Regions from separate parts of the Xenorhabdus sp. TS4 genome, predicted to be linked through region 2. Evidence: predicted binding sites of a transcription regulator. Region 2 holds the regulator's gene; each other region holds the start of a gene.
What was found. Region 2 encodes PurR, which represses purine synthesis genes. Its sites were predicted from a motif close to CANGCAAACGTTTGCNTG; they were not measured.
Positions count from the first base shown of each region.

Region 1: guaB (IMP dehydrogenase) is a predicted target of PurR. The motif match lies at 1,115-1,132, and genes of this name have one in related genera.
Region 3: gcvT (glycine cleavage system aminomethyltransferase GcvT) is a predicted target of PurR. The motif match lies at 1,258-1,275, and genes of this name have one in related genera.

Region 1 covers NZ_NKHQ01000082.1:3,905-6,184, forward strand. The annotation lists gene guaB (IMP dehydrogenase) at 1-1,050, opposite strand, end outside; gene xseA (exodeoxyribonuclease VII large subunit) at 1,224-2,280, shown strand, end outside.
Region 2 covers NZ_NKHQ01000079.1:60,655-62,934, forward strand. The annotation lists gene punR (DNA-binding transcriptional activator PunR) at 1-449, shown strand, start outside; gene purR (HTH-type transcriptional repressor PurR) at 453-1,478, opposite strand; gene sodB (superoxide dismutase [Fe]) at 1,983-2,280, opposite strand, start outside.
Region 3 covers NZ_NKHQ01000024.1:93,064-95,343, forward strand. The annotation lists gene gcvH (glycine cleavage system protein GcvH) at 1-31, opposite strand, end outside; gene gcvT (glycine cleavage system aminomethyltransferase GcvT) at 56-1,153, opposite strand; gene ubiI (FAD-dependent 2-octaprenylphenol hydroxylase) at 1,526-2,280, opposite strand, start outside.

The DNA of each region.
Region 1 (2,280 bases), on a different contig from region 2:
TGCTTTAGCAATGTCACCAGAGAAACGGATACCACCGTCTGCAATAACAGGAATACCAGTGCCATTCAGTGCCTCAACTGCATCTGCAATAGCCGTGATTTGAGGAACACCAACACCAGTAACGATACGGGTTGTACAAATAGATCCAGGACCGATACCCACTTTAACTGCATTCACACCCGCTTTTACCAGTGCTTTAGCACCTTCACCCGTCGCTACGTTACCGCCGATGATTGGCAGATCAGGATACTTAGCGCGAGTTTCACGGATACGCTGCAACACACCTTCAGAATGGCCATGGGAAGAGTCAATCAGCAGTACATCGACCCCCGCAGCAACCAATGCATCAATACGTTCTTCGTTGCCAGAACCTGCTCCCACCGCAGCGCCAACACGCAGACGGCCTTGCTCGTCTTTACATGCGTTTGGTTTACGCTCTGCTTTCTGGAAATCTTTCACCGTAATCAAGCCAAGCAAGTGAAAGTTATCATCAACAACCAGCGCTTTTTCAACACGTTGTTCGTGCATTTTCTGCAAAACAACTTCACGGGCTTCGCCTTCTTTTACCGTCACCAAACGTTCTTTAGGCGTCATCACCGCAGTCACAGGTTGTTCCAGATCAGTAACAAAGCGCACATCACGACCCGTAATGATACCTACCAGTTCGTTCTTTCCTGTTACCACTGGGTAACCTGCAAAACCATTACGTTCGGCCAGTGCATGGACTTCGCGCAAGGTCGTTTGTGGCGTGACAGTGACAGGATCAGTTACCACGCCACTCTCATGTTTCTTCACGCGGCTGACTTCTTCAGCCTGGCGTTCAATCGACATATTCTTATGAATGAAGCCGATGCCCCCTTCTTGTGCCAGTGCGATTGCCAGTGAAAATTCCGTCACAGTATCCATGGCTGCGGAAAGCATAGGTATGTTCAGGCGAATAGTGGAAGTTAATTGAGTGGACAAATCTGCTGTGTTAGGCAAGACTGTTGAGTGGGCAGGAACCAACAATACATCGTCAAAAGTTAATGCTTCTTTTTTAATTCGTAACATGGGCAATATCTCACCAGGCTATGGAGCAATAAGAGGGATAAAATATTGCCGCGGCATTATACAGGCCGAAATCGGTTGCCTCCAGCATTTTTTAAAAAAAATTCTTGATTAGTAATATGATGGGATTAATATCAGTCAATTAAGTCATTGTTTTGAAGTTTGATCTAGCTCACATGTCACTACCAACCAATACCGGAATTTTTTCTGTTAGCCGTTTAAATCAGACTGTTCGTCAGTTACTTGAGCTGGAAATGGGCAGAATTTGGTTATCCGCCGAAATATCCAATTTTTCTCAGCCATCGTCAGGGCATTGGTACTTCACGTTAAAAGATGAGCGAGCACAAGTTCGTGCTGCCATGTTTCGCAGTCACAATTTGAGGGCAACGTTTCGGCCACAAAATGGTCAGCAAGTATTGGTTCGGGCACAAATCACCTTGTATGAGCCCAGGGGTGATTATCAACTGATTGTAGAAAGTATCCAGCCTGCCGGAGATGGTTTGCTTCAACAACAGTTTGAAATGTTAAAGCAAAATCTTTCCACCGAAGGCTTGTTCGATCAAATTCATAAAAAATCACTCCCCTCTCCTGCAAAACAACTCGGTGTCATCACTTCCACCAGCGGCGCAGCACTGCATGATATTCTGCATATCCTGAAACGCCGTGATCCTTCCTTACCAATTGTCATTTATCCCACAGCTGTTCAGGGAGCCGAAGCGCCATTACAGATTATTCAGGCAATTGAACTGGCAAATGCGCGACAAGAGTGCGACGTTTTGATTGTCGGACGTGGTGGAGGATCTTTGGAAGATTTGTGGTGTTTCAATGATGAACAAGTGGCACGGGCAATATTCCAAAGCCATATTCCCATTGTTAGTGCTGTCGGCCATGAAACCGATGTCACCATTGCGGATTTTGTCGCTGATTTACGCGCACCGACGCCTTCTGCGGCAGCAGAGTTAGTTAGCCGCAATCAAATAGAGTTATTACGACAAATACAATCCCTGCAACAACGCCTGGAAATGGCAATGGATTATTTCTTTGCTCAAAAACAACAGAGATTTAATGTATTGCAGCACCGCCTCCAGCAGCAACGTCCTGATTTGCAATTGGCGCGTCAGCAGAATCATTTAGCTGAGTTACGGCAAAAGTTGATTGATAGTTTTTTACGTTACCTAAAACAGCGCTCAGTTTCATATGAGAAGTTGAATCAGCGATTGTTGCAAATCCATC
Region 2 (2,280 bases):
TTGGTGAGCGATATAGCTTCAGGGATATGGGGTTCATGCCTTGGTTGTGTGTAGCCAGTCCTGAACACGAACTGGCAGTAATATCGGGAAAATTGAATGATGACCAAATGCGGCCTTATCCCAGTTTATGTCTTGAAGACACCTCACGCAGTTTGCCTAAGCGTGATACATGGGCTTTGGATAATCAGCGGAGACTGATTGTCCCTGATTGGGATGTTGGATTAAGTTGCTTGATGGATGGATTGTGTGTAGGTATGGTGCCTAAACACCGTGCGCAACCGCTGATCCGTAAAGGCAAGTTGATTACACTTGAACTTGAACAACCATTGCCTGACAGCCCATGCTGCTTAACATGGTCGCAAAAAAGCCATTCACCGGCATTAAGCTGGTTACTTGATTATCTGGGGGATAGCGAAACGCTTAATGCCGAATGGCTGCAAGAAAATTAACCGTCAGCGGCGATAATCGATAAAAGGTCCATCTGCAACAGAGCGCCGTTCAACAAGGCGTGGGTGGACTTCGATAGTTTGTGCATCCTCACGTTTATTGACGATCCTGTCCAGTAACATTGAAAAGGCCATTTGCCCTAAACGCTCTTTGGGTTGGTGGATGGTTGTTAATGCTGGCGTAAAATAGCGGGCATTGCGAATATTATCATAACCGATGATTGAAATGTCTTGTGGAACGCGTAATCCCAACTCATCGGCTGCACAAATTGCTCCCATAGCCATGACATCTCCACCACAAAAAACAGCAGTTGGACGATGTTTTTGATTCAGGATCTTGTACATAGCTTGATAACCGGACTCAGGTTCAAAATCACCTTGTACAATCCACTCATCCCGAATAGCGATATTGGCTTCTTTTAGTGCTTTAAGGAAACCTTGGTGGCGCCCTCCTCCAGTATTTCTTGCCAATGGCCCAGGAATAGATGCAATATCACGATGACCACGTTCAATGAGATAACGGCCAGCCAGGTAACCACCATGAAAGGCATTATCAATAATTGCATCGGTAAAATCGCCTCTGGATTCTCCCCAATCCATGACTACCATAGGAATATTACGATAGCCTTCCAACATGTTCAAAAGTTGCTCAGGATATTCTGAACACATTACCAGCAAACCATCTACTCGTTTTTGTGCCAGCATCGCGAGGTAAGCTTTCTGTTTATCAAGGTTGTTATGAGAATTACATAAAATCAATGTATAACCTTTGCTATAGCAGCTATTTTCAACCGATTCTATAATCTCAGCAAAGTAGGGTGCTTCACTTGATGTTGCCAGCAATCCAATGGATTTGGTGTGGTTAACTTTCAAGCTGCGGGCAACGGCACTGGGAGAATAGTTCAATTCTTTAATAGCGGCCCAAACTGCGGCCTTTGTATCTTCGGCGACGAAACGGGTTTTATTGATCACATGGGATACGGTTGTAGTCGAAACACCAGCGCGTTTAGCCACATCTTTAATCGTTGCCATGAAAAAAGGACTCCTGACCTTCTGGTCTAATTTATATACCCTTTATCTTTCTTGTCGGGTATAGCTATTTGTTAATCGTTTACCAATATATTTATATACAGGGTGATGGTTGGCAATAATTTAGCGGTAAACCTTGAATTTTGTCTGATCTAGCTCAAAAGTGAAAGCAATAATCGATGCTATAAAGAGTATGGATTAAATATTGCGGTATGATTTTTAGATAATATGGCAAATAACTGCTTAAAATTTAGGATGTTGAAGTGTCTTAATTTTCACATTGAGGATGTTCTATGGATACAGATCTGAAATTGGGATTATTGGCCGCCAGTAGTGCATTAATCATGATTGTTTTTCTGGGGAGCCTCTGCCTGATCTGATCAAGATCTAAAAGAAGAATTTGTAGTCCCACTTACTTTAAAGGGGGGGTTCTCCAGCATACGAAATTCCGCGCATGAAGGAAAACCTGCCCTTATTATTTCAAGCTAGTATTAAGAACGAATCTTATTAAGCCAGATTTTCTTCAACAAATTTCCAGTTGACCAGAGCCCAGAAGTGCTCTAAATATTGAGGGCGTGCATTGCGGTAATCAATGTAATATGCGTGCTCCCAAACATCAACGGTCAGTACTGGCTTATCTTCGCCAGTCAATGGGGTTGCTGCATTAGAAGAGTTAACAATAGCCAGAGTGCCATCAACTTTCTTGACTAACCAAGTCCAACCAGAACCAAAGTTTTTCAGGGCTGCGTCAGTGAATTGCTGTTTGAACTCAGCAAAAGAGCCGAAAGCATTGTTGATAGCGTCT
Region 3 (2,280 bases), on a different contig from region 2:
TATATTTTAATTCTACTGGTACATGACTCATCGTTGCCTTCTCCTTGTTTTTTGTTCAATCTACAAGTGATTTGCCCATCCGTACAAAGCCAGGTTTAACAACCTGAACAGGAATTTCACGATTACGGAGCTGGACAACCGCCTGTTCACCAATACCTTGCGGTACACGTGCAAGGGCTATACTAAATCCTAAGGTTGGAGAGAATGTTCCGCTGGTAATTACTCCAGAACGCATTTCTCCGGAACCATCAGTGAAACTGACAGTTAAACCACCACGCAATACCCCTTTTTCACGCATGACCAGTCCAACTAATTGTTCAGTATTCGTTTCACGTTGTCTTTCCAATGCTTCACGGCCAATGAACTGACGATCTTCCGGTTTCCAGGCAATTGTCCAGCCCATGTTGGCGGCCAACGGTGAAATAGTTTCATCCATTTCTTGACCATAAAGGTTCATGCCCGCTTCAAGACGCAATGTGTCACGCGCCCCCAATCCTGCAGGTTTTACCCCTACAGCCAACAACTGCTGCCAGAAATCTGCCGCGTGTTCTTTAGGCAGTGCAATTTCATAACCTGCTTCACCGGTATAACCCGTCGTAGCAATAAATAGATTTCCCGACTGGACACCAAAGAAAGGTTTAATGCCAGTTATCGTCTGCTTCTGCTCATCGCTTAGCAGTGATTGAACTTTCACTTGCGCGTTTGGTCCCTGAACAGCAATCAGAGCCAAATCATCACGCACAGTCATTTCAACGTCATATTTCTCAGCATGTTGGTTAATCCATGCCAGGTCTTTCTCGCGGGTCGCTGAATTCACAACCATGCGATAAAAGTTATCAGTGAAGAAATAAACAATCAGGTCATCAATAACGCCAGCGGAAGCATTTAACATTGCGGTATACAGTGCTTTGCCCTGCTCGGTGAGTTTAGCAATGTCATTGGCCAGAAGATAACGGAGAAAATCACGACAACCTGGACCGTGTAGATCCACAATTGTCATATGGGAAACGTCGAACATACCGGCATCAGTACGCACTGTATGATGCTCGTCGATTTGTGAACCATAGTGCAGGGGCATCATCCAGCCATGAAAATCTACCATGCGTGCTCCGCATGCCAGATGTTGATCATATAGTGGGGTGTGTTTTGACATTATTTCCCTCTTTACATTCTTGACATGAAAACATTCGTGACCTGAAAAAACAGACGGCGCATTAACCGGCAGGTGTTGGATCATGAAGCAAAGAAACGGTTAATCACGCAAACGATACCTTGGGATCAGAAGTTACCACTGAAACAGGAAATGAACCATAAAATAAATTAGCTGCATTGCAGCGGCAATCCAAAAAGACCCTTATTGCCATGCAGAATTTTTGTCTAATTTATTACACAAAAACACTCAAAATTTTTAACAAATGACAGAAAACAATATTTTTAGATTGAAAAAAGGCTAAAGTATGAAGTAAATCGACTTAACACACTTTAGCCTAATATGAGAAAAACTAATTCTAATTCGCGGGCTGAATTAGATTTTTTCAACCGAAGCGGTTTGAGAGATTAGCCAATCAGGAAGGTCATTTAGCCCCATTGCATGACGAAGCAATTGCGGCTTCATTGCCGGTAAGTGATCAGCCAAGGATAACCCAATACCGCGCAATAATTTTTTAGCCGGGTTATTGCCATCAAATAGCTGACGAAAACCCTGCATACCTGCAAGCATAACCGCCGCACTGTGTTTACGGCGACGCTCATAACGCCCTAAATAGAGATACTGGCCGATGTCTTTTCCTTGCTGGTTTAAACGGCTCAATTCACCTATCAGTTCTGCCACATCCATAAATCCGAGATTAACCCCCTGACCAGCCAGTGGGTGGATAGTGTGTGCTGCATCGCCCAAGAGTGCCAATCTATGAGCGGCAAAATTGCGGGCATAACGCCCCGTCAATGGAATGGTTTGTCGATCACTGATCAGTTCACATTGACCAAGACGCATATCAAATGTCGCGCTTAGCTGCCGATTGAACAACGCGGATTCCATAGATTTGCGCTGTTGCGCAGATTCAGCCGGTAGTGACCACACAATTGAACATAAGTGAGGATCTGGCAGGGGCAGGAAAGCCAGTATCCCATCACCGTGGAAAACCTGACGCGCAACACCTTCATGAGACTCTTCAGTACGAATTGTCGCTACCAATGCATGATGTTCATAATCCCAGAAAGTCAGCGGAATATCTGCATGTTGACGCAGCCAAGAGTGAGCACCATCTGCACCAACGACTA